Niabella yanshanensis: one gene and its partner. The protein of the gene in region 2 interacts with the protein of the main gene of each other region in a pairwise test. Links are inferred from orthologs where the notes say so. Each region holds a gene or a part of one and is shown on either strand. Other genes may lie near its edges. The genes, in order: nusG and rho.

Region 1 (3,171 bases), 1.3 Mb from region 2 along the record:
TAGTGATAAATTCAAGGAGTTTCAAAAGGCTAATGCGGTAAAATAACCCAATAAAAAAAGGTGAGCGCGAGGCTTCACCTTTATCAAAACATAACCAAAAAATACTTGACTATTTTTTAAGATCTTCTTTTACTTCGTTCGCTTTATCACCCACTTTACGGGCTCCTTTCTTTATTGCCTGACCTACATCTTCCGCTGTTTCTTTGGTAGCATCGGTAGCCTTTTCTACTCCTTTTTTAGTAGCATCATAACCTTTTTCTACAGCATTACCTGTAGCTTCGGCTGCGTTCGTCACACCCCTTTTCGTAGCGTCCCATGCATCTTCTACTGCTGCACCCGCCCTGTTGAAAAACAAACCTGTTTTAGTTACCCTTTCGCCGTCTTCCAGGACGATGGTTCTGCCGTTCTGGTCAACAATTTCACCGTTCTTTTTAACGGTAACTCCATTGTCCAATACCAGGTCTTTTTCAACTGCAACCCAGGCACCATTGGTGTATACAACCAACTGACCGTCTTTTCTAATGACATCGCCTTCTTTATAATCCGAGAAGGTTTCTGCTACCGGTAATGTATCAACAGGAGTAATTGCAACGGTGTCATTCGCTTCAGTTTGATTAGCTTCATTGTTACATGCAACAGCTATCGAAGCTACTGCAGCTGCCAGTAATAGTTTTTTCATTTGTTTAAGTTTGGTTCCGGTGATGACTTACATTCACCGGAGGTAGTTAAAAATAAGGAATATATATGACAAAAGCGGCCCAAAACCGCTTTGCCCTAATGCATACTAATAACCATTCCTCTGCCTTTCTTTCTTATCTACGATAGCACCCACACCCGCGCCGGTTGCTGCTCCTATAACACCACCTACAACACCCCCACCTAACCGGTTCTTTTTGTTAGCCACCGCTCCGATCACCGCACCTGAAGCCGCGCCTACGATAGCTCCTTTAGCAGTATGACTCATTCCCTTCCTTTGAGGAGCGGGGGCCGGGGCAGACGCAGTGCCTGAACCTGATGAGTTGCTGCTTCCGCTGCTGCTGCCGCCACTACTTCTATACACTCTGTTTCCTGATCTCGAACTACTTGAAGCGGAAGATTTTCGTGTAGCAGCAGCTGCTGCTGCGGCGTTGTTCTCCAGTTCTTTTTCTGCTTCAATTTTTTCACGTATTTCACTTTCCATTTTCCATTTTTGATACTCAGCTAATCCAAGAGTATCCTGTACCTGTGCAGCACCGGCCTCAGCATCTTTTTTCCTGCTGGTGCAAGACGTGATGAAGAAGGTGAATAATATTGCTGCTATTAATACAATACTGAACTTTTTCATAAAAAATAATTTTGTCTGGTAATAATGATCTAACACCTAATAGACAAAAAATTATGCCAAAGAGGTTGGCCGCTAATTCTTAAAAAAAAGCCAATAGCCACAGACCATTGAAATCCAAAGCCAACTGAAGCTTCCGATTAATGGACTTTAATAAAAAAGCCGTTTCTTACGAAACGGCTTAAACAAACTTTTATAAAACAGATTAAATAATCTTTTCTACCTGCATATAGTTTAACTCTACCGGTGTTGAACGCCCGAATATCTTAACTATAACTTTCAATTTCTTCTTCTCATCATTTACCTCTTCAATAATACCATTAAAGTCGTTAAATGGTCCTTCTACTATCTTAATAGTTTCTCCCACGATGTAAGGCTCAACCATACTAACGCCACCCGCTTCATTCATTTCATCCATACGGCCCAGCATCTTATTCACTTCAGCCTTACGTAATGAGATCGGGTTATCCTTTCCTAAAAAATGAATAACACTATTCGTTCCAACTACCAAATCACGTAAATCATCGCTCATCTTACCATCCTGCACTTCAATCATCACATAACCTGGGTAGTAGTTTCTTTCGCGCATTACCTTCTTCCCATTCTGCACCTTGTATACTTTTTCAACAGGCAGGAACACCTGTTTAACTACTTTTTCGAATGGGCTGCGAGAAATTTCCTTATCCAGATACTCCTTAACCTTGCGCTCTTTACCGCTCACCACACGCAACACGTACCATTTGGTATCCTGTTGTGGAGCAGCTTCTGCGGCATTATTATCAACAATATTCTCTACCATTTCTTAGCTGTATAATATTTTGTACAAGAAGTTAAGGCCGCCACCCGCTAAAAAGTCCATAATCCAAACTAAAAGCGTAATGAGAATAGTAGCAACCAATACAATCATAGTAGATTGCTGTAACTGAGCCCAATCGGGCCAGGTTACTTTTTCAGCTAATTCTTTATAGCTATTCTTTAAATAATTGCCAAATTTGTTCATCTATAAAGTTTAAAGTTTAAGATTCAAGGTTTAAAGCTTGGCTATGCCATTTATCTAACTTTAAACTTTAAACATCAAACAACAAATGATTGCACGGGCACTAGGATTCGAACCCAGATCAACGGTTTTGGAGACCGGTATCCTACCATTGGACGATGCCCGTAAACTAATTAGCTAATTAGCGAACTGCTAATTAGCTAATGTTTAGTATTTCAAAGAAATTAATTCTTACTTGATGATCTCAGTTACCTGACCAGCACCTACTGTACGACCACCTTCACGAATCGCAAATTTCAAACCTTTTTCCATCGCGATTGGAGTGATTAATTTTACAGTTAAGGTAGTGTTATCACCAGGCATAACCATTTCTGTACCTTCTGGTAAAGAACACTCTCCGGTTACGTCAGTTGTACGGAAGTAGAACTGAGGACGGTATTTTTGGAAGAATGGAGTGTGACGACCACCCTCATCTTTGCTCAATACGTAAACTTCGCCTTTGAACTCAGTGTGAGGAGTGATAGAACCTGGCTTACAAATTACCATACCACGACGGATTTGAGTTTTCTCAATACCACGTAATAATAAACCTGCGTTATCACCAGCTTCACCTTCGTCTAATATTTTGCGGAACATTTCAACACCTGTTACAGTAGATGTTAAAGGTTTTTCCATCAAACCTACGATCTCAACTGGATCACCGGTTTTGATTTTACCTCTTTCAATACGACCTGTAGCAACTGTACCACGACCTGTAATAGAGAATACATCTTCTACAGACATCAGCATTGGCAGATCAACCGGACGAGGAGGAAGAGGAATATAAGTATCAACTGCATCCATCAACTCAGTG
Region 2 (3,306 bases):
CAACCAATAGCATTACCCCAGAATAATAAATCGTAAGAGATAGCAGCCAGCAAGCCACCCAAAAAAGGGCCGAAAGAAAACCCCAGGTTAATGGCCATCCTGTTTAATGAAAAAGCGCGCGTTAAATTCTCAGGTTTGGCATAGCTGGTAATTGCGGCAGAGTTAGCCGGCCTGAAGAGATCGGCAATAAACGACAGGGTAAAAATACCAGCGGAGAGCGCCTCTACTGTATGAAATTTTCCGATTAAAATATACAGTGGCGCTGCCAGGAAGAGACTCAGGCATTGTACTTTGAAACTACCGAATTTATCGGTGAGCCATCCGCCGGCAATATTGCCTAGCAGTGAGCCTAGTCCAAAAAAGCTCAAAACGATACCTGCTTCTTCCAAAGAAAAATGCAGGTGATCACGCATATAAATAGCCATAAAGGGAAGCACCATGGCGCCTGTTCTGTTGATCAGCATTACCAGTGCCAGCATCCAGGCAGGTGTTGATAAACCCCGGTAAGAGTCTACATATAAGTTAAAAAATTTCCTTGTTTTCATTCGTACATGGTTATTGATTTTAGTCGAATATCCGCCCGGATGACCCGTTCGGACGGGGTGCCTTTGATGATTAAATTTTAATTACCCTGTCCAAAGGTTCAAATAACTCCGTTGGAGACTCCTTCGGAGTGTGATAAAAATGAAAATTTTAATCATGTCGGTTTCATTGCGGTTCTTTTTATAGCATTAAAAAAGCCCGGTACGTTGACGGTACCGGGCTTTAACTATAATGTTTTTATAATTAAGAGTTCATACTCGCCAAAAATTCTTCGTTGCTCTTGGTTCCTTTCATACGCTTCAATAATTCCGACATCGCCTCTTCTGTTTTCATCTCAGCCAGGTAAACGCGCAGTAAATTCATTCTTTGCAGTACCTCTCTGTCTAATAACAGGTCATCACGGCGTGTAGACGAAGCGGTCAGATCAATTGCAGGATAGATACGCTTATTAGCTAATCTCCTGTCTAACTGAAGCTCCATGTTACCGGTACCTTTAAATTCTTCAAAGATCACCTCGTCCATTTTACTTCCGGTATCAATCAAAGCAGTAGCCAGTATGGTTAATGAACCGCCATTTTCAATTTTACGGGCGGCACCGAAAAACTGTTTAGGCTTCTGCATCGCATTGGCTTCCACACCGCCGCTTAATACTTTACCGGAAGCTGGCGATACCGTATTGTGCGCACGGGCCAAACGTGTAATAGAGTCTAAAAGAATAATTACATCATGTCCGCACTCTACCAGCCTTTTTGCCTTCTGCAGGGCCACTGTAGATACTTTAACGTGCTTTTCTGCAGGCTCATCAAAAGTAGAAGCAATTACTTCTGCTTTTACGCTTCTTTCCATATCGGTAACCTCTTCCGGACGTTCGTCTACCAGCACTACCATCAGGTAACACTCAGGATGATTTTCTGCAATGGCATTGGCTACTGCTTTCAACAACATCGTTTTACCTGTTTTAGGCTGCGCTACAATTAAACCACGCTGGCCTTTACCGATCGGCGTAAATAAGTCGATAATACGTGTTGACAGGTCTGACGGACGAGTAAACAGGTTCAGTTTTTCGTATGGGAATAAAGGGGTTAAGTAGTCAAAAGGTACGCGATCACGCACTTCTTCTGGGCTCTTACCATTGATCGTATCTACTTTTAACAGCGCAAAATATTTTTCACCTTCGCGGGGCGGACGTACAGCCCCATGTACGGTATCGCCGGTTTTTAAACCAAATAGTTTAATCTGCGATGGAGATACATAAACATCATCCGGGCTGGAAAGATAATTGTAGTCTGACGACCTTAAAAAGCCATAACCATCGGGCATCATTTCCAATACACCTTCGCTTAAAATAACGCCATCAAACTCTACATTAAAAGTGGCTTCTTTTTCTTTTCTTGGGCTAAAGCTTTTAACCACAGGTTCTTCTATTACCACAGGTGCCGGGTTGGCAAATTTTTCCGTGGCTTTGAATGCCTGCTCAATGAAAGAAGCAGTAGCCGGGTCAAGGCTGAATTCGTCTTTATCGCCCGCAGGTTCTTCAGTGAATTCTTCAACACCTTTGTCGACGTCAAAAAGATCGCCGGTTTCAGCTGATTCTTCTTTTTTAGCTGCAGCCCCGCCTGCCTGGCGGACAGGTTTTTTCTTTTTTGCCGGAGCTTTGGCTTTCTTAGCCGGAGCCTTGGCTTTCTCAGAAGAAGTTGCTTTAGCTTTCTCCTCTTTCTCTTCCGTTCCATCATCTTCAACAAAAGCTTCTTCCGTTCCGATAGAGGTGGTGGCTTTTACAATACGTTTTCTTTTAGGTTTAGCTTCCGTAGAGGTGGTTTTAGAGCCCGCTATAGCCTGGTTATCTAAAATCTGGTAAATAAGGGTTTGCTTATCTAATTTCTTCGCATCAGGAATATTTAACTGCTCGGCAATATCCAACAGTTCCGGAACGAGCATGTCGTTCAATTGTAAAATATCATACATAAGGGTAATCTTAATTAATCAAATACCGGCTTTAGCATGCTGATTAACAAAAAAAATAATTGAAATTGTTTTTTGGTGAACTCTTATTGAAATGAAAATCAATAATTAGCAGAGATGATCACAAGCCTTCGGGTCATTTCTTCTGCGAAATTAGGGAGAAATCGACAACCTTCAAAAATTTTTAATTGTTAAAAATCCGTCGTTATTGATGTTTAACACACTGGAAGGAAAGTCCCGCTTACTTAGAAACTGTAGTTTGGTTATTGCCTGCCTGCCCGAATCGGCGGCCGGATGAGATGTCTTTCCCGGTTTTTGAATAACAGGAAGCACAGACCCTTTTACAAAATGTCCCTTTTTATTAAGGTAAACCTTTAGCAAAGGCGCATATCCCATTGGCCCGTGTAAAGACATATTACCATAGGTTGCAAAATTTCCGAGACTATAAGCAATCAGTTTCTCCTTATAAATTTCCATTCCACGGGTTACATGCGGACCACTACCTATCACCAGGTCGGCTCCCTCGTCAATACAATGGTGTGCCATTTCGTACACATTGCCCCGGTTTTCATTGAAGCTGGTTTCCTGCTTTCTTAGCACAGCTTCCGCATGAACGCCTTCTGCACCGCCGTGAAAAAATATAACTATGATGTCTGCCAATTCTTTGGCTTCTTTAATAACGGAACTTATTTTCCTGTAGTCGTTTATATAAACATGCCGCCCGCCGTGTCCCACACCAATAAAAGCCAGGGTTAAACTGCCTTTTCGCAACAAGGCTATTTCACAATCATTTTTAAGGCC

What was found.
Region 1: the proteins of rho (region 2) and nusG interact in binary tests that used the Escherichia coli proteins (3 or more experiments, as listed by UniProt). The link is inferred for Niabella yanshanensis from one-to-one orthologs.

The regions. Positions count from the first base shown.
Region 1 is NZ_CP139960.1:1,876,650-1,879,820, forward strand. The notes cover bases 324-3,166. They hold nusG (transcription termination/antitermination protein NusG), read right to left. Parts: upstream 2,121-3,166; coding sequence 1,527-2,120; downstream 324-1,526. Other genes in these bases: U0035_RS07360 (DUF6799 domain-containing protein), read right to left, coding at 324-679; U0035_RS07365 (YMGG-like glycine zipper-containing protein), read right to left, coding at 785-1,324; secE (preprotein translocase subunit SecE), read right to left, coding at 2,124-2,321; tuf (elongation factor Tu), read right to left, coding at 2,550-3,166. Also shown: U0035_RS07355 (peptidase associated/transthyretin-like domain-containing protein), read left to right, coding at 1-46; more of U0035_RS07360, read right to left, coding at 110-323; more of tuf, read right to left, coding at 3,167-3,171. UniProt on the Escherichia coli protein: Part of the processive rRNA transcription and antitermination complex (rrnTAC). The complex forms an RNA-chaperone ring around the RNA exit tunnel of RNA polymerase (RNAP).
Region 2 is NZ_CP139960.1:3,212,729-3,216,034, reverse strand. Bases 148-3,125 are described here. They hold rho (transcription termination factor Rho), read right to left. Parts: upstream 2,509-3,125; coding sequence 787-2,508; downstream 148-786. Other genes in these bases: U0035_RS13385 (CapA family protein), read right to left, coding at 2,680-3,125; U0035_RS13395 (MFS transporter), read right to left, coding at 148-545. In the rest of the region: more of U0035_RS13395, read right to left, coding at 1-147; more of U0035_RS13385, read right to left, coding at 3,126-3,306. UniProt on the Escherichia coli protein: Facilitates transcription termination by a mechanism that involves Rho binding to the nascent RNA, activation of Rho's RNA-dependent ATPase activity, and release of the mRNA from the DNA template.